One region of the Paenibacillus sp. ALE3 genome, then DNA from elsewhere that is predicted to be linked to it. Evidence: a T-box and tRNA genes for the amino acid it is inferred to sense, from the RefSeq annotation. Region 1 holds a T-box; the other regions hold tRNA genes.
The links. A T-box is a leader RNA that pairs with one kind of tRNA and senses whether it is charged. The one in region 1 lies ahead of argS (arginine--tRNA ligase), so its partner is inferred to be a tRNA-Arg.

Region 1 (5,051 bases):
ACTTCAATACCGTATCCTGGGTTAGGTGCCTGCAGACGGGTGATGGTCACTTTGTTCTGCTGATCATTCGCCTTCTCTATGTTCATACTAATATTGGTTTGTTGGACCGGATCTACAGGCTCAGCTGGATTTTCCGGAGTGACTTGCACCGGTTTATGACTTTGTACAAACTCGGATGCATGGTAGACCATTTCTGCTGCCTCCATCCGTGTTACTTTACGATCCGGGTTAAAGTTGCTCCCCTCGTCCAATTTTGCAATTTTGGTCAACAGGAGAAATTGCACTGCTTCGTTCGACTCTTGGTCTAATTTTTTGCCATCTGCTACATTAATCAACATACGAACAGTAGGATATTCACCCGTTGCACTCACGGCTTTATACAGAATATTCGCGAATTGTTCCCTTGTCATACGGGTGCTCGGATCAATATCCGGTGACAGAGGGATTTGGTGCTGGACTGCAATCCGGTAGGAATCGGCATACCATGCGGAAGCCGGAATGTTTGCAAAGGAGCCCGTTGTGAAATCAGGCATAACCTGAAGATCCATTCCACGAACAACCAAGTGTACTCCTTGTGCATACGTGAGTGTTTGATCTGGTGCAAACTTATCCTTGGTTATCCCTTGAATAATTCCTTTGTTCTGAAGTGAACTTACGATCTTCTCCTGCTCAGCTCCCTTTATATCTCTAAAAGCAGAAGCCGACGTAGCCACAGCCAATGAACAGACGACAAGCAGCGCAGCTGCCACGCTTTTATTTTTAATCATGAGATACACCTCCATGTTTACTTTGCTTCTATACTTACGGACGCAATAAAACCATCAAATGTTTCAAATATGCCAAATTGGTTGCAAAACAATGGAATACCTTAGCTATTAGTGTAACCCGTCTTGCTCTTTTCTGCTCACCATATCCATGCAAACCCAAAAGTGTCTATGACAGTTTTCCTTTTGCAGCACCTTTTAGAGAAAAAGAGCTGACTCGCAGTAATTTAGCTAGCAAAAGCAGCAGTGTACCTAACAAAAATACCCACTTGTGGTAGCTTACATCCGATTAGGAGCTTTCAATCCAAGAAGTCGCAGTGTACTTGCCAGCATATCCGCAGTCTGTTCCGCCAACTGAAGGCGCCATTGTCCGCCATCGACAATTCTTTCCTTAGCGTAAAAACGGTTAAACGCCTGTGCCGTATCTAACGCAAATCTCGCAATAACGGAAGGTTCCAGTTGCCTAGCAGCACGTATTAGCTGTCCGTGATAGCGATCCAACTGCTTAAGCAGCGCCCAGCCTGCGTCACCCAGCATTTCATCCGAAACGATATTCAAATCAGGAGAATGCCCGTCTTGGGCAAGGACGTTGTCACTGGAATTAGAATCAACATCAGAGCGGGCGCGAGCTTTCTCCAAAAGACTGCGTATGCGCGCATGAGTATACTGCACATAAGGGCCAGTCTCACCTTCAAAGGTCAGTGCCTCCTCTAACGAAAAATCCACTTCATTCAGACGGTTATTTTTTAAATCGCCAAAAATAATCGCTCCGATGCCAACGTCTTCAGCTATTGCCTGTTGCTCCAGCAAATTGGGATTTTTCTCCGTAATGATGGCTTGAGCACGCGCTACAGCTTCATCCAGCACTTCCTCCAGTTTCACAACCTTGCCGCGTCTTGTGGACATTTTTTTGCCCGCAAACCGCATTAAACCAAACGGTACATGCTCACATTGCTCTGCCCATGTCTCCCCTGCATGCTTTAGCACCGCAAATACCTGTTGGAAATGTAACTTCTGTTCCCCGCCAACGACGTACAGCAGGCGATCAGCCTTCATCACTTCATGACGATAAATCGCTGTTGCCAGATCACGGGTGGAATAAATGGTAGTACCATCTTTTTTCAAAATAAGGCACGGCGGCAGTTGCTCGTCTTCCAGACGAACCACAAGTGCTCCATCACTTTCTTCCAGCAGTCCTTTTGCTCTTAATTGGGCAACAACTGCCTGCATCTTATCATTGTAAAAACTTTCCCCCAACACATGGTCAAACGAAATGTTAAGACGTTGGTACATACGGTCAAATTCTCCCAGACTGACTTCAACAAAAAACTCCCACAGTTGTTGAGCTTCAGTATCCCCTTGCTCCAAACGTCGGAACCACTCGCGGCCTTCATCCTCCAAAGACAGATCATGCTCGGCCTCCTGATGAAAACGGACATATAGCTTCAACGATTCCCCGATCGGATCATGTTGTAGCTGCTCCTCATTGCCCCATCTTTTATAGGCCGCAATTTGCTTGCCAAATTGTGTTCCCCAATCCCCTAGATGATTCACACTAATCGGCACATATCCGGTTTCACCAAGTATGCGATACAAGGCGGCACCAATAACAGTAGAGCGAAGATGACCGATACCAAATGGTTTGGCAATATTAGGCGAGGACATATCAATCACTACTCGCTGTCCATATCCGATATTGGGCTTGAGAAACTCAGCCTTGCTCAATTCAGCAAGCATCGATGGAATATGAACAGATCGATCCAATGTAATATTTACATAGGCACCCGATGCTGAAGCAGTTAGACCCGCTTCACGGCTTACTAGCTCTGCCAATTCCATTGCAATATGCTGTGGAGACTTTCGAAATTTTTTAGCCAGCACAAAACAGGGAAACGCCACATCTCCCCATTCAGGCTGCGGAGGCACCTCGAATAAAGATAAAACTTCTTTCTCCTCCAAGCCCGTATGAGCTACAATAGCTTGGGTAGCAATCATCAACACCATGTTCCTCTCTCCTTCTTTTTATAAGATCTAACAAAAAAAGCCCTCGCCTCTTGATATAATCAAGAGACGAGAACTTCGATATCCCGCGGTACCACTCTTCGTAAATCGGTTGTATAGCTAAAGCTAGCTTACACAAAATCGCGATTTCACTCCATTGACAAATAACGGTGTCTGCCGGGCTGATCTACTAGAAGCTCTTATCGTTGGATCAACCGTCTCCCGGGTGCGCTTCACATCGGATTTCATACCGGCTTCCACCTTTTCCGGCTCGCTGTAATGATACGGTTCCGTTGCTACTCTCCCGTTCCTTGACGTTAATTCCCACCATTATACAAACCTATTTAGTAGAAAGCAACCTTTTATTCCCTCTTCAGGGACTAGTTCTGTATATGTAATTACACTGCCACCAATTGACGACAGACCTCAACACAATGACGGCAGGCTTCTGCACAATGTTTGCAATGATTATGGGAATGCTTGCTGCATTCAGCAGCACATACCTCACAGGCTTTGGCACATAGCTCACAGATTTCCTCGGCAAAATCCGTTCCGCGCTGCAACATTTGAGCAGCAAACCCACATATCTCTGCGCATTCCCTACTCACTCGAATACATTCACGCAGCATAGCTAGATCATATTCCTTCAAACTTGCTACATAGCATACATTGCAAGCGTTCATACATTCCAGGCAAGCATCCACGCATTTTTGGTATGAATGATTCATAATACATTACCTCCCAGTTGTTGATCCTGCTGTACTATTACCCGCTGAACCTTGAAATTAATCATTTGATGTTCGCGCTTGCAACAAAATAAACCCAGAAAATCCCGACTTATGTAAGGAAGTGTACTATATTCCAAGGTGTAAGCGCAAGGATATTAATCACATAACTTTTTAGCCTTCGTTTCTGACTTGCATCTAGTCTGTCATTCCTCTATTGTAAAAAAAGAGTATGCTTAACCACTGATCAAGGAGTGAACATTGTAATGAATATAACATCTGTAGAGGAGCACCGACAGGAATCTCCGCAGCAGGTTAACTGCATGGTCGTGACCGTCTCGGATACACGTACCATGGAAACCGATACTGGGGGACGACTGCTCAAGGAACTACTAGAAACGAATGGGTACAAGGTTGTTCGATATGTTATCGTCAAGGACGACTATGAAGGAATCCGGCAGTTGGTAGCCGAAGCTGCGGCACATGAGGACATCGAGGCTATACTTTTAACAGGTGGTACTGGCATCTCTCCGCGTGATACTACATATGAAGCCGTCTCCTCTCTACTGGATAAGGAATTACCTGGGTTTGGAGAAATCTTCCGTTACTTAAGCTTTGCTGAGGACATTGGATCAGCAGCTATATTAAGCCGGGCTGTAGCGGGCACTGTGGGCCAGACAGCTGTGTTTTCTATGCCTGGCTCCCGCGGAGCCGTTCGTTTGGCAATGGAACGCATTATTGTCCCTGAGCTGCGTCATGTAATGAGAGAAATTTATAAATAAGCTCCTATTTACACATTGTAGATACAAAAAAGGCACCCCATACATAGATGAGGTGCCTCTTCACATTATTCCTTTTCTTCAACTTCGGGCTGCATGTAGCTGTCAATCAGCTTTTGCTTCAGCTCCCATACCTTCTCACTAAGATTTACGCGATAAATTTCAGGGTTCAGCTTCCGCAAATATTCTGGCCAAAACAGTTTCAACTGTGATGCATGATAGGCACGAATTTCATCCAGTTCAGGAAGCTCGTATACCTTCTGCCCATTTACAAAAATAGGTTCAAGCATCGGTACAGCTTCGTAATTTTCTACATACTTCTTCATATATGGATGCAAAGGGTTAAACAGCTTCAGGCGCTTACCATTACGCGGACGTTCTTCATCCGGGAAAGAAATGTAATCAGCTACAGCTCTCCCTTTCTTCTTATCCACAATACGGTATACATCCTTTTTGCCTGGTGTAGATACTTTTTCCGGGTTACCCGAGATTTTAATCGTCGGCAGCATTTCACCGTCCACTTCCCGCTCAACCAGCTTGTACACTCCGCCCAGTGAAGGTTGATCTGAAGCTGTAATCAGCTGTGTTCCTACACCCCACACATCAATACGTGCACCTTGGGCTTTTAGATTGAAAATCGTATTTTCATCCAAATCGTTGGAAGCTACAATTTGTACGTAATCCAAACCTTCAGCATCCAGCATTTCCCGTGCCTGAATAGATAGATAAGCCAAATCACCGCTATCCAAACGGATGGCATTCATACGCTTTCCTTGACTCTC
Region 2 (5,051 bases), 2.1 Mb from region 1:
CTTCCGCTTATGAGGAAGCAGCCATTGCAAAGGCGTTGGATAATGCTCAATCCAAAGCCAGTGCCGTAGCAAAATCAGCTAAACGTGGCTTAGGAGCTCTGGTGAATGTTACAGTAGATGGCGGGGAAGCTCAGGTTTTCACACAACGTGAGAATGCCATGTCCAAAGCGCTCATGGATATGAGTGGCGGAACAGAGATACAGTCGGGTCAAGTAACGGTGAAAGTCCAAGTGTCTGCTCAATATGAGATGAACTAGTATAGACCATTAAGCGGAGCCGCAAGCGCCTGCAACATTGCAGGATGACTTGTTGGCTTCTTTTGTCTATTGAAACCATTTTGTAATGAGTCTGTCATTGCTAATGGCTGTTAGGTGTACAGATTGAAATCAGGGAGTGTACAGATTGTAAACTACATACAATAGGGTATAGATATAATAAGAAAAGTGATCAAAACACATAGATTATACAGATTTGCAATAGGAGGAATACTTACGATGAACAAACATACAAAAAAATGGGGCTCAGCATTGCTGGCAGCGGGAATTTTAGCAGGAGTTGCGGTTATTCCGGTTTCCTATATTGGGGCAGCATCGACCAAACAGCAGCAAGCGACAACACAGCAACCAGGGATCGCCATCCAATGGAATGGTAAAACGTTGGCCGCTAAAGGTATTCAAGTGAACGGGAACACCATGATTCCAGTGGCAGCACTGCGTGACAGCTTGGGAATTCCGGTGAGCTATGACACCAAAGAAGGGACATATACAGTGGGGAGTGGGTACAACAAGCTCTATATCGTGGTCTCCTCCTCGGATGCCTATGTCAATGTGAACGGAATCAACACGCGCAGCATGGATGCCAAAATGGTCGCCGGGAAGTTATACATCCCTATGAGTCTGCTGAAAGACTATCTGGGTATCGATGCTCAGTGGAATGCAGCTCAGAAAACCGTAACATTGAGTAAAAGCCAGCTAAATCCAATTACAATTGCATCTCAGACGCTTCCAGCTTCGAGTAATGCAAAGGTGTCTTATAAGATTAAGTATCCGCAAATCAGCGGCAATCAGCTAAATTCTGAGGCTCAACAGGCCATTAATAATGTGCTTAAGAAGCATGCAGAGACAGTATTGGCAGCAGGCAAAAAGATGGTGGCAGAGGGAGAGGTTACAGCAGAAAGACCGTATGATTTCGAAAATGATTTTGCAATTGCCTATAACAAGGACGGTATTCTAAGTGTGATTATGCAGGACTACTCGTATACAGGTGGCGCACATGGTATGACGGCGCGTAAAGGATACACGTTCTCGCTCGCTGATGGCAAGCTGCTACAATTGTCTGACGTATTGAAGGCAAATCCGAACTATAAAAAGTTTTTGAATGCTGATCTGAAGAAAAAAATTGATGCGCTCCAGGCTGGCGAAGGTTTTGAAAAATTTAAAGAGTTGGCCGCAGATCAGAATTTTTATGTGACCAATAGTGGAGTAATCATCGTGTTTGATTTGTATGATTATGCTCCATACGCGTATGGAATTCCAGAGTTTACTTACTCGTTCGCTCAACTGCTGCCTCAGGGCGGGAAGCCTTTTGCGGGACAAAATCAATAATTTGGATGACCTATATTTTTAAAAAATAGCAAATCAAAAAGGCTGCCTACTGGATACAAAAATCCGAGGCAGCCTTTCTATTTACCAGCTATTCAGAAGTAAACCACTTTTCTTATACACCTTCTGGAGAGGAGCTAGTTAACACTTTATCAATAATACCGTATTCTTTGGCATCATCAGCGGACATGAAATAGTCACGGTCTGTGTCTTTTTCGATGCGTTCCAGTGGTTGACCTGTGCGATCTGCGAGAATGCGGTTCAATTTGTCACGCATTTTCAGAATGCGACGGGCGCGAATTTCGATATCCGTTGCCTGTCCTTGTGCACCGCCCAGTGGTTGGTGAATCATAATTTCACTGTTTGGCAAGGCAAAACGTTTGCCTTTGGCACCTGCATTCAGCAAGAAAGCACCCATGGAAGCAGCCATACCTACACAAATGGTAGATACGTCAGGTTTAATGTATTGCATCGTATCGAAAATGGCCATACCAGCTGTGATGGAACCGCCAGGACTGTTAATATACAAGTGAATGTCTTTTTCAGGATCTTCAGCAGCCAAAAACAGCATTTGTGCAATAATTGAGTTGGCTACAACGTCATTGACGTCCGAGCCCAACAAAATAATGCGATCCTTCAACAGTCTGGAATAAATGTCATAGGCGCGTTCGCCGCGGTTACTTTGTTCTACTACCATAGGAACATAGCTCACGTCAAAAAACCTCCCTTAAATATCGTTAGTGGATTTGGTGGATATGCCGATTACACATCCCTATTTATAAACTGTTACCGTATTAACCACATGATAAACAATTTCAAACAAAAAGTCAAAGAAAGTCAAACTATTGATTAAAAAAAGAGCGCTCAGCGCTCTTTTTGGTTAAAAACATTATATGGAACATTTAGCCAATCATATAAAACGACGCGCCCGCGAGGAATCGAACCTCGATCTCAGGCTCCGGAGGCCTACGTCATATCCGTTGGACCACGGGCGCACAGATGAACATTACAAGCAACTAACTAATTAATTTGGAAACAAAGATGATTATATGATATACGGCATTGAATTGCAAGCTTTTATTACGTGCGCATATTCACATAAAAAGTTGAGAAATATAGGTTCAGATAGACTTGCATGTGAAGCAAATATTGGGTAAGATATACGTGGGACTTAAAAAGTTATCCCGGGACATTTTAAGACCAGTTAGAGATATAGCATAGAGACAGAACTTAGAAGTGTGCGGGAGTGGAAAGCATGCGAAAGATATTAGAAATACAGAAGCAGCTTCTGCCCGACCTCATGGATGTTTTGAAAAAAAGGTACACGATCCTGCATCAGATTATGCTGTCCGAAGTTATTGGACGCAGAACACTGGCAGCTTCACTGGATATGACCGAGCGCGTACTGCGCGCTGAGACTGATCTCCTTAAAGCGCAAGGGCTAATTGAGATTGAGAGTGTGGGCATGAAGGTGAGCAAAGCAGGACTGGATCTGCTGGAACAGCTGGAGCCGATTGCGAACAACTTGTTCGGCCTGTCCCAATTGGAGGATCAGATTCGTCAAGCCTACGGTTTGAGGAAGGTGGTTGTCGTTCCAGGGGATTCGGATGCTTCACCGTTAGCGAAGCAGGAACTGGGCCGTGCTGGCGCAAAGGCGCTGCTGAGTGTTATGGATGACGAGGACGTGGTCGCTGTAACAGGTGGCACGACGATTGCAGATGTGGCGGAACAACTGACATTACCTGCTAACGGCCCGCTTAAAGGCGGATGGTTTGTACCGGCACGCGGGGGTTTGGGAGAGAGCATGGAAATGCAGGCAAATACAATTGCTTCCACGATGGCTCGCAAGGTCGGCGCTCAATACCGTCTGCTCCATGTACCGGATTTGCTCAGCAATCATGCTTACAACTCCTTGCTTGAGGATACGAATATTCAGGATATATTGAGCCTGATTCGAGAGAGTCGTATTATCATTCACGGGATAGGCAACGCCATAGCAATGGCCCACAGACGCAAGCTTGACCCTGAAACCTTTGCCCAGATCAGCAATGAGGGCGCGGTCGCCGAATCGTTTGGTTATTATTTTAACGAAGACGGCGTCGTTGTTCACAGAATGCTGACGCTTGGACTCCGTTTGGAGGACATCAGGCGCACGGAGACGGTGTTAGGTGTGGCTGGAGGCAAGAGCAAGGCGGCTGCTATTCATGCGGTATTGCGTTTCGGACAGGAAGACATTCTTGTCACTGACGAAGGCGCTGCTGCCGAGATTGTAAGCCGTTATTTAAGAGATTGATAAGGTTTTTTAATTGTGTTGTCTTGACGGGCTTTCGGGTCTGTCTTGAATATATAAAACTAAACTAAACGAACTTTGGGAGGAACTCACTCATGACAGTTAAAGTTGGTATTAACGGTTTCGGACGTATTGGACGCCTTGCTTTCCGCCGTATTCAAGACGTAGAAGGTATTGAAGTAGTAGCAATTAACGACTTGACAGATTCCAAAATGCTGGCGCATCTGTTGAAATATGATACAACACAAGGTACTTTCCAAGGGGAAGTAGAAGTACATGATGGTTTCTTCAAAGTAAACGGTAAAGAAGTTAAAGTTTTGGCTAACCGTAACCCAGAAGAATTGCCTTGGGGAGACCTGGGTGTAGACATCGTTCTGGAATGCACAGGTTTCTTCACAACTAAAGAAGCTGCTGAGAAACATTTGAAAGGCGGCGCTAAAAAGGTTGTTATCTCCGCTCCAGCTACTGGCGACATGAAAACTGTCGTTTACAACGTAAACCATGAAATTCTGGACGGATCTGAAACTGTAATTTCCGGTGCTTCTTGCACAACTAACTGCCTGGCTCCTATGGCTAAAACATTGCAAGACAAATTTGGTATCGTTGAAGGCTTGATGACTACAATTCACGCTTACACTGGCGACCAAAACACTTTGGATGCTCCACATGCTAAAGGTGACTTCCGTCGTGCTCGCGCAGCAGCTGAAAACATCATCCCTAACACTACTGGTGCTGCTAAAGCAATCGGTCTGGTTATCCCTGAGCTGAAAGGTAAATTGGATGGCGCAGCTCAACGTGTTCCAGTACCAACAGGTTCCCTGACTGAGCTGGTAACAGTTCTGGAGAAAAACGTAACTGCTGAAGAAATCAACGCAGCGATGAAAGAAGCTTCCGATCCTGAAACTTACGGATACACTGAAGATCAAATCGTTTCTTCTGACATCAAAGGTCTGACTTTCGGATCCCTGTTTGATGCAACTCAAACTAAAGTTCTGACTGTTGGCGACAAACAACTGGTTAAAACTGTAGCTTGGTACGACAACGAAATGTCCTACACTGCACAATTGATCCGTACTTTGGAATACTTCGCTAAATTGGCTAAATAAGAATTTCCTTATCGAGCAACATCATAGAGCGGAAACAGGTGTTATTGTTTCCGC
Region 3 (5,051 bases), 2.1 Mb from region 1:
TTGGGTTTGTCAAATTTATATGTAGAGGATGTGTAGAATACCTTAATTTTATAATTCCACATTTAAAGCCACCTAGTGTTACTAATATCATAAAACCTTATTATTTCAACATTAATAGGCTTTTTGACTGTTAAAGATGCTCTTATAAATAAAGGTTCAATCTTTATTGGGAACAGTAGCTTCAAACCTGCTACGATTTGCCAAGAGCTCCGCCGGAATAATGGGTCAGGGGGGTCTTACCGTGCTGAGACATCTCAGAAGAGTTATGTCCAGCGACGTCGGGCTTCAATTTCTGTAGGCAAATGGACGCCAGAGCTTGCTGGCATCATCGAAGACAAGCTTCAAGCGACCTGGTCTCCTGAGCAACGTCACCGTCAAGAAGGACAGCTTAAAACGATCTATCGCTGGCTGTTCTCAGGCACAAAGGCAAGCGTCAGAATCCCTCTGAGACACGGGGGAAGTATGGTGTGGGCAAGTCGATTTTCCAGCATCCGAAAGAAGTACGTTCACGTAAGTGTCTGGGCTGGAGAACCGCTCACGAATCCTTTTCAGAGGAACTGTCGCACTTGGCTTGACAATCCGTCATTAAGCTTATTGATAAATTTGTTAGACTTTTTAAAGTATGATCTCCGCTGAAAAAGCAATAACCGCTTTCCCCGTAATTTGAACTAATACGGGTTTTCCCTGTTCCTTTTTCACATGAACATGCATTGTTCCCTCTCTTTTGATTGCCTCACCTTGTAAAATATCAAAATCAAAAGACTGCTCATTCTCATTTTGCAAAATGTTATAGTGTACCAAATAGGCTCCAAGCGGTCCGTTTGCATTTCCTGTCACCGGGTCTTCAGCTATTCCAATTGCAGGAGCAAACATTCTTCCGTGAACCAATATATCCTCTTGTGGATTTAATGTAAAAACATAATATCCATTACATCCAATATGCTTGCTGATTTCTGTAAGCTTCTGCAAATCAGGTTTTAAACTATGTAGTATTTCATTGGAGTAAATCGGAACCATTACCTTAGAATGACCTGTTGAAGATATCGCAACTGGATATTCCATGCAAATATCTTTACAAGAAATACCTAACGCATTTGCAATCTGACTTCTTATTTCATCATTTAGAGGCTCTGATACAGAAGGTTCTCCCTGTGTCATTACAATAGAATAGTCATCTTCATGCTTTATAACATCAACAGGCAATATACCTGCTTTTGTTTTCTGAATAATTCTTCCAGTTTCAACTTTTCTCTCAATTGCATAAACATAATGTGCTGCTACTGTTGCATGACCACAAATTGGAACCTCTGTTGTTGGAGTAAAAAATCTTACTCCAACATCATAATTTGAAGAATTTGTTTCAAAAATAAATGCAGTTTCCGAATTATTTAATTCTCTTGCAATTCTCTGCATCTGCTCATCTGTAAGTCCATTTGCATTTGGAACAACCCCAGCAGGGTTTCCATGAAATCTATTTTTTGTAAATGAGTCTACTTGATATATTCTATATTTTTTCATAATTTCGCCTCTATAAATACTAGTTTGTCTGTCTGTTAAAACTGATATTAACATACTTTTTAGGCAGTTTCACTTAAATTAAAAGATATAATATGGCACTTTAATGAAAACGAACTGATCCTTATTATAGAATCGCGCTCTTTTATGGAAGATTGTTATTAAACTAAAGCCGCAGTTAGCTGAAATGGTCTTCTCAATCCTTATCTAAAAATGGAAAAAATCTTTTATGATTATAGATACTTTTAGATTCTGCCACGCCTGTTGAGTAACTCAATTCATAAAACAAGAGGTGCACTGAAGAAGAACGTGCTGAATCTGAATCAGCCATTCAACAGGTGGCGAACCCATTGGGATGAGTTCGCTACCTTTTTTAAATACCCGCTAGAGATTCGCAGACTCATCTACACCACCAAAAGGATTGAGAGCTACCATCGCCAACTTCTTAAGGTGACGAAAGGAAGAAGCATCCTTCCTACCGATGAAGCCTTACTTAATTTGCTCTATCTGGCTACCATCGACGTCACTCGAAAATGGACAGGTCGTGTCCAACACTGAGGCCAAATGTTGCTCCAGATGTCGGTCTTTTTCCCCGATCGGGTCGGTCAACACTTGCGATAAATCGCTACTTCTCCCTCGGGGGAATCTGTGCCTAAAAGAGTTTTCATAAAACTTTTGACAGACCCTCCTTTTCAGAGGAACTGTCCCACTTAGCTTGACAATCCGTAATATAAAAAAAAGGGATTCTGCATCAGTGACCGAAGCCCTGACCGAAGCCCTAATTTCTCACAAATCCATTTATATCAACGGTTTGTGACTGATTTAATTACGTCCCAGGAGGGATTCGAACCCCCGACCGACGGCTTAGAAGGCCGTTGCTCTATCCAGCTGAGCTACTGGGACAAAATGATAATTCATAAAACCTTATGTATTCAGTGCATTAATGATTATATCACATTTTGGGCAACTGTCAAAAGCATTTTTTCATTATACAGGAAAGCAGGCTGCAAAAGGAATCATTTGGACGCTAACGGGGTATTATGTACAAAGAACGACGCCAAAAAGGAGGGGTTATCCGTGAAAGGCCTTTTGTCTTCACTTTGTTATTTTAGCATTTTTTTCGCACCTTTTCTGGTACCGGTCATTGTGTGGATTGCAGTCCGGGACGAATATGTTCAGGGACACGCGAAAAAAGCCATTTTATCGCACATTTTCCCCATTATTGCGGCGATTCCGCTAGTGTATTTTATTATCACTGCCAATCATGCAGGTTCAGTTATCGGGTTTGTACTGCTATTTGTAGTGGTCTATCTCGGCGTTTTTGTTTATAACATCTACAAAGGGATCATGACGCTGCGTGAAGCGGCCTAATTCTAAAAGAAGCCTCCCATATTCGCAAATCTGACGAATACGGAGGCTTCTTTGGGATCAACTTTGATGAGTTGCTTTAGTTCACTGGTAGCTTATTTATTCCCAAAGCGTTTAGGACTTCTGCGTACTTCATGTCTTACGTTTTTCTCCAGCACTTCTTCCGCGAACTCATTGTTATGAATATAACTGCTGCCTTTGTTTTTCTTATACTTCGCTTTGCCGTCTATGATTTCCCCCTCCTTTCACGCTGATCCGGCGATGGCGCCGGTGCCCAAATCAACAAAAGCCGAGGTATAGCACACCATATCCTCATGCCCCGAACTCCTTGGCAAACTCTGTACTAAGCTGCCCATAGGAAAGCAATTCCCTTTTGAATTTTTCCCGTTCCTCACCAGCGGTAATGTGCGTAGAGTCAGTAAAAGCCTTGTCGGTCACTTCCTCAAATGCCGAATGCAGATTATTGTCGTACCAATCCAGCTCCAGATCAGCATCATTGCGGATGATCCTTACCATGTCATAGTCAGGCTGACCATCCTTCTGATTCGTGGCTGTGATATAAACCAGTAGCTCCGGGTCATCTGCGGCACCGGGACGCACTTCTACCTCAGCGCAGCGCACTCCGTCAAGTTCAGTGAAGCGGCGTATTTTGGCATCCTTGATGTAGTACATTGTCTCCCTCCTTCCTCACGAGTAGACGGGTTGCCCCATCTGTAGTTTTCGGAACGGACAGACATTTTATGCTTCTTTTCGGCATATATACTGATGAACTGGGGATTTAGTTTTTGATTCATTCCAACACTGGATGAACACGACAAAGAGAGGATGAATAGACATGTGCGGAATTACAGGTTTCATACAGTGGAACGGAGACTTGATGCATCAATCTGAGTTGCTGCTAAATATGACGCAAACGCTCTCCGATCGCGGACCGGATGCTGCGGGTACCTGGATATCCAACCCGTGTGCCTTCGGACACCGAAGACTAAGCGTAATGGACCCGGAAAACGGCGCTCAGCCCATGATCCGGCAGCTTGAGGATATCACTTATACGATTGTATATAACGGGGAAATATATAACGCGCCTGAGCTGAAAAAAGAGCTGCAACAGCGCGGGCATTTTTTCCGTACACAATGCGACACAGAGGTACTGCTCGAATCCTATATCGAATGGGGCCCGGATTGTGTAGATCGGTTGAACGGCATCTTTGCGTTTGCGGTCTGGGATAGTGAGCGGGAGCAGGTATTTCTGGCACGAGATCGCCTGGGAGTGAAGCCGTTATTTTATAGCCAAACCGAAGATGTATTCGTATTTGGCTCCGAACCCAAAGCACTGCTCCAGCATCCAGCCGTGGAGGCCGCCGTAGACGCCGAGGGACTAGCAGAAATTTTTATCATTGGGCCTGCACGCACTCCCGGACACGGCGTCTATTCATCGATGAAGGAGCTGCGTCCCGGACATACCCTAACCTACAGCCGTGACGGCGTACGCATCCAAGCCTACTGGAAGCTCGAAAGCATTGCACATGAGGATAACACCGAAGAAACGGCACTCAAGGTACGAGAGCTGTTGATGGATACCGTGGAGCGGCAGCTTATTTCGGATGTACCGGTATGTACCTTATTGTCTGGCGGGCTGGATTCAAGCGCCCTGTCCGCATTAGCCGTCGATTATTACAAACGTACCGGGCAGGGACAAGTTCATACGTATTCGGTCGATTATGTGGACAACGACAAGCATTTTAAAGCCCATGCGTTTCAGCCCGGAGCTGATGCCCCCTGGATACAGCGAATGGTCGATGAATTAGGGACAAATCATCACTGGATTGAATTCGATACACCAGAAGTTGTAGCAGCTCTGAACAACTCCACGCTAACGCGGGATTTACCCGGAATGGCGGACGTGGATTCGTCACTGTATCTCTTTTGCCGGGAGATTAAAAAGGGCGCTACGGTTGCTATTTCTGGTGAAGCAGCAGATGAAGTGTTTGGCGGATATCCATGGTTCCATCGGGAGGATATGCTGAACTCAGGCACATTTCCGTGGGCAGTTGCTCCCGATATGAGAGCGAGTCTGCTATCCCCAGAAGTGCGGGACTGGATCAAACCGCTGGAGTATTTGAACGACCGCTACTCAGAAGCAGTCGGAGAAGTACCAAAGCTACCGG
Region 4 (5,051 bases), 2.1 Mb from region 1:
GGGCGGCAGAACGCCCTCCATTTGGGATACTTTCTGTCAAATACCCGGGAAGGTGATCGAAGGGGACTGTGGAGAAGTGGCTTGTGACCATTTTCACCGCTTTAAAGAAGACGTGCAATTAATGAAACAGCTTGGTTTTTTACATTATCGTTTTTCTGTAGCTTGGCCGCGCATTATGCCCGCGCCCGGCGTGGTCAACGAACAAGGGCTGCTCTTCTATGAGCATCTGCTGGATGAGCTTGAGTCGGCCGGGCTAATTCCAATGCTGACTCTGTATCACTGGGATTTACCGCAGTGGATTGAGGACGAAGGTGGATGGACGCAGCGAGAGATTATCCAACATTTTAAAACGTATGCCTCTGTGATCATGGACCGATTTGGCGAGCGAATAAACTGGTGGAATACGATAAACGAGCCTTATTGCGCCTCTATTTTGGGATATGGTACAGGGGAGCATGCTCCTGGTCATGAGAACTGGAGCGAAGCCTTTACTGCTGCCCATCATATTTTGATGTGTCATGGGATTGCGATCCATTTGCATAAGGAAAAAGGATTAACAGGTAAAATTGGCATTACGCTAAACATGGAACATGTGGATGCCGCTTCCGAGCGACCCGAGGACATAGCTGCTGCTGCCAGAAGGGATGGCTTTATTAATCGTTGGTTTGCTGAGCCATTGTTTAACGGAAAGTATCCTGAAGATATGGTGGAATGGTACGGAACGTATCTGAATGGATTGGATTTTGTACAGCCTGGTGATCTGGAGCTGATTCAGCAACCGGGAGATTTTGTAGGCATTAACTATTATACCCGCAGCGTCATTCGAGCAACTAACGACTCTTCGCTACTGCAAGTGGAGCAGATTCACATGGAGGAGCCAGTAACAGACATGGGATGGGAGATTCACCCTGAATCCTTTTATAAGCTGCTGACGCGGATTGAAAAGGATTTTAGCAAGGGCTTACCCATTCTGATTACGGAAAATGGAGCAGCGATGAAGGATGAACTGGTGAATGGACAGATTGAAGATACCGGGCGTCAGCGCTATATTGAAGAGCATTTAAAGGCGTGTCATCGCTTTATCCGGGAGGGAGGTCAGCTCAAGGGCTATTTTGTCTGGTCTTTCTTTGATAACTTTGAATGGGCCTGGGGATATAGCAAGCGTTTTGGTATTGTACATATCAATTACGAGACGCAGGAACGGACCCCCAAACAAAGTGCGCTGTGGTTCAAGCAAATGATGGAGAAGAACGGGTTTTAAACAGAAAACCAGGTGCAAGTTAGCGATAGCTTCAATTTATGTAGGCCGTCATGCTGTAAAACAGAGCATGACGGCTTTTTAATTTTATAAATCCTTGCGTCAGGTAGGGGATCTATGCAGAAAAATCTTGCAAATCCAATATAACAGGGCAGTGGTCACTGCCTGTAATATGGCAATCAATACTCGCATCCATTAATAGCGGACGAAGCCTCTCTGAGACGAGGAAGTAATCAATCCGCCAGCCAATATTCCGTTCCCTTACCTTTGGCATATAGGACCACCAGGAATAAACATCTGTCCGATCAGGATAAAAATATCTGAAGGTATCTATAAATCCGGCGTTGAGCAGCTGTGACATGCGGTCTCGTTCCTCGGGCGTGAAGCCAGCATTACCGTAGTTGGCTTTAGCATTTTTAAGGTCTATCTCCTGATGAGCCACGTTCAAGTCTCCGCAAATGATGACAGGCTTCTGAGCGTCTAGTTGTTGCAGATAGCTGCGAAAACGGTCTTCCCATTCCAGTCTGTATGGCAATCGCGATAAGTCTCGTTTCGTATTTGGTGTGTACACATTGACGAGGTAAAATTTTTCGAATTCTAGTGTAATAGTTCGACCCTCTGGCTCTTCATTTTCTTCAAGTCCATAATGCGCAGAGAGCGGCTTGATTTTGGTGAAAATAGCTGTGCCGGAGTACCCCTTTTTCTCAGCGTAATTCCAGTATTGAACGTATTCCTCCATGTTCTCCATGAGGATTTGTCCTTCTTGAAGCTTCGTTTCCTGTACGCAAAAAATATCAGCATTCGTTTCTTTTAGATAAGTATAAAATCCTTTGGTTACACAGGCTCTTAAGCCATTTACATTCCAAGATATTAATTTCATTTGATTAAACTCCTTACTACTCCACGCAGTCAAGCGGTGTAATGGTATACCCTCGATAAAAGGCTGTCCCAGACAAGCGCTCAAACAGCGCTGCGGAAACAGCCTTTTCTACATTAAAATAGGTTGTAATACGATGCTAGGCTCCAACATCCACAGTGAGTCCTATTTCGCTGGAAAATAAAAAAAGCTTCCTAAACAGGAAGCTTCGGCTATACGTCCCAGGAGGGATTCGAACCCCCGACCGACGGCTTAGAAGGCCGTTGCTCTATCCAGCTGAGCTACTGGGACATAAAATTCAAGCGAATATTAATATATCATATGGATGAAAAAGATACAAGTCTTATTTTGTATATATCGCTTATTTGGGCTCTACACCACATAAATTCAGAATACACATCGTTTTTTTTGCCTTATAAAAGGGTATGTTAGAATACAGGTGAATATGTTGAAGACGAGTGGTTGAACTTCGGCTGCTGTTTCTCATATAATCTACAAATACTTTAGCTTGCGGAGGAGAGGGGGTGCCTTGAAAATAAAGGACTCCAAGGTGACGACAAAAGAAAATAATATCGTATTGTTTCCGAAGACACTGGACTACTATCAAATTCAACTTACGGTGATGCTTGAGAACGAACGTTACGGAGAGGCGATGGCGATGCTGCGTTTTTTGATGCAGTGTCAGGGACAGGAGCAGAAACAATACGATGAATGGAACGCTCTGTTACAATGGCTGGAAGCTGCATTTCCACAGTACGCTGACAGCGGGGCGGCAACGGACAATGTGGAAGAAGATGAAGTCAGTGAAGTTGAGTTGGCTCGCCGTCATGCACGCTTTAAGCAGGAACAGGATGCAGGCTACGGTAACAAGCTTTTGCAGATGGCTATGGATCAACCGTTATCCGAACAGACGATTCTAGCTTTGGAACAGCTATCCTACTTGGAACTGCCGGAGATCGACGATGCCTTGCTTCGCTGGATTACTGAACGGGAAATCCATCCTCTTCTCCAATTCCGTGTTCTACAGACAATGAGACGCCGTGGAATAGAAGGGACGATAGAAATCAGACGGGGTGATGAAAAGACGGAAATCGATATTGAAACGGTTCCGTTACAGCCCGATGAGTTTCCAGAGGCGATTATGCGTATTTTGGAACGGGTAGCTGACCAGACTGAAGTGCATGAGCCTACACTATTCTATTTTGCACAGGAGCTATGGTCACAGTTTGTGATGGCAGTGTACGGTACGAAAGATTATAGATCAATGTTGGTGGAAGAGGACGGGATGCCGGATATTTGGGCAGCAGCACTCCATCAGACCGTTTCGGAAAGTTTGAACGGGAACAATAATGAGGAAGAAACCCGCGCTATATATGGCATTACAGATGCACTACGCTTCCGTTTTGAGCAAGCGTATCGGTCGATGCGATTATTCGTCGCGGCGGGAATGAACACTCCTTAATGACCGGAAACGTTTACCTGTTAAAGCATTCAAGGGCTGCTCTTGAAAAAGACAGTAATGTTAGATATACTATAGTGGTTATTTTGTGTGCGTTGATTGTAATGAAAACTAAGTGAAGATTTTGTTGGAGGGGAAAGCATAAAATGAAAGCAACTTGGGAGAAAATAGAGAAGAACCTTGGGGTTCTTGAAGTTGAGGTAGACGCGGATCGTGTAGCCGCTGCACTCGACAAAGCTTTTAATAAAGTGGTTAAACAAGTAAGTGTACCAGGATTCCGTAAAGGTAAAGTACCACGTCCTATCTTTGAAAAACGTTATGGTATTGAAAGTCTGTACCAGGATGCAATTGACTTCCTGTTGCCAGAAGCATACAGCCAAGCTGTAGAGCAAACAGACATCTTCCCAGTAGATAGCCCTGATGTTGAAATTGATCAATTTGCTAAAGGCGAATCTTTCAAATTCAAAGCAAAAGTTACGGTTAAACCTGAAGTAACTTTGGGCGATTACAAAGGCGTAGAAGTGCCTGTAAGCAAAAACGAAGTAAGCGACGAAGAACTGGCTCAAGAGCTGGAGCGCCTGCAACAACGTCATGCTGAATTGGTTGTCGTTGATGAAGATGCTGCTCAATCCGGCGATACAGCTATCATTGACTTCGACGGTTCTGTTGACGGCGTACAATTCGAAGGTGGACAAGCTGAAAAGTATTCTCTGGAACTGGGTTCAAATACCTTCATCCCTGGCTTTGAAGACCAAGTGATTGGTTTGCACACTGGTGATTCCAAGGACGTTGAAGTAACATTCCCTGAGAACTACCATTCTGCTGACCTCGCTGGTAAACAAGCTGTATTCAAAGTGAAAATTCATGAACTGAAACGCAAAGTTCTTCCTGAATTGGACGATGAATTTGCTAAAGATGTAAGTGAATTTGACACACTTGCTGAATTCAAGGAAGACTTGAAAAAGCAATTGCTGGAGCGCAAAGAAAACGAAGCTAAAGCAGCTCGTGAGGGCGCTGTAGTGGAGAAAGTTGCTGAAAATGCAACAATCGACATTCCTGAAGCAATGGTCAAGAGTGAAGTGCAAAACATGGTTCGCGATTTCGACAACCGTCTGCGCAGCCAAGGCATGAACCTTGAAATGTTCCTCGGCTTCTCCGGTCAAAGCAAAGAAGACCTGGAAGAGCAAATGAAAGCAGATGCTGAGAAGCGCGTACGCAACAACCTCGTGCTGGAGCAAGTGGCTAAAGCAGAAAACATCGAAGTTTCCGAAGCGGAAATTAATGAAGAACTGCAAAACATGGCTGACACTTACAAACGTTCTGTAGAAGAGATCCGCAGCATTCTGGAAAGTAACGGCTCGTTCGCTAACTTGAAAGAAGAGATCTCCCTGCGCAAAACAATCGCTTTGCTGGTGGAAAACAGCAAAGAAGTTGAAGCGCCAGCTGCAGCTGCTGAG

Region 2: it has a tRNA-Arg gene. The T-box ahead of argS (arginine--tRNA ligase) is inferred to sense a tRNA for this amino acid. The anticodon was not compared.
Region 3: it has a tRNA-Arg gene. The T-box ahead of argS (arginine--tRNA ligase) is inferred to sense a tRNA for this amino acid. The anticodon was not compared.
Region 4: it has a tRNA-Arg gene. The T-box ahead of argS (arginine--tRNA ligase) is inferred to sense a tRNA for this amino acid. The anticodon was not compared.

The regions. Positions count from the first base shown of each region.
Region 1 is NZ_CM134214.1:2,969,754-2,974,804, forward strand. Features, by position in the region: gene ACXHJ2_RS12785 (S-layer homology domain-containing protein) at 1-767, opposite strand, end outside; gene argS (arginine--tRNA ligase) at 1,044-2,768, opposite strand; T-box leader at 2,828-3,086, opposite strand; gene ACXHJ2_RS12795 (four-helix bundle copper-binding protein) at 3,164-3,493, opposite strand; gene ACXHJ2_RS12800 (MogA/MoaB family molybdenum cofactor biosynthesis protein) at 3,757-4,272, shown strand; gene ACXHJ2_RS12805 (nicotinate phosphoribosyltransferase) at 4,338-5,051, opposite strand, start outside.
Region 2 is NZ_CM134214.1:5,118,805-5,123,855, reverse strand. Features, by position in the region: gene ACXHJ2_RS22980 (SIMPL domain-containing protein) at 1-257, shown strand, start outside; gene ACXHJ2_RS22975 (PdaC/SigV domain-containing protein) at 495-1,604, shown strand; gene clpP (ATP-dependent Clp endopeptidase proteolytic subunit ClpP) at 1,717-2,313, opposite strand; tRNA gene ACXHJ2_RS22965 (tRNA-Arg) at 2,525-2,596, opposite strand; gene ACXHJ2_RS22960 (sugar-binding transcriptional regulator) at 2,857-3,894, shown strand; gene gap (type I glyceraldehyde-3-phosphate dehydrogenase) at 3,987-4,997, shown strand.
Region 3 is NZ_CM134214.1:825,978-831,028, reverse strand. Features, by position in the region: partial or broken gene ACXHJ2_RS03835 (IS30 family transposase) at 187-524, shown strand; gene ACXHJ2_RS03830 (PhzF family isomerase) at 616-1,518, opposite strand; partial or broken gene ACXHJ2_RS03825 (transposase) at 1,882-2,136, shown strand; tRNA gene ACXHJ2_RS03820 (tRNA-Arg) at 2,345-2,418, opposite strand; gene ACXHJ2_RS03815 (DUF4870 domain-containing protein) at 2,593-2,886, shown strand; gene ACXHJ2_RS03810 (hypothetical protein) at 3,196-3,555, opposite strand; gene asnB (asparagine synthase (glutamine-hydrolyzing)) at 3,719-5,051, shown strand, end outside.
Region 4 is NZ_CM134214.1:873,992-879,042, forward strand. Features, by position in the region: gene ACXHJ2_RS04005 (GH1 family beta-glucosidase) at 1-1,261, shown strand, start outside; gene ACXHJ2_RS04010 (exodeoxyribonuclease III) at 1,374-2,138, opposite strand; tRNA gene ACXHJ2_RS04015 (tRNA-Arg) at 2,353-2,426, opposite strand; gene ACXHJ2_RS04020 (hypothetical protein) at 2,665-3,597, shown strand; gene tig (trigger factor) at 3,741-5,051, shown strand, end outside.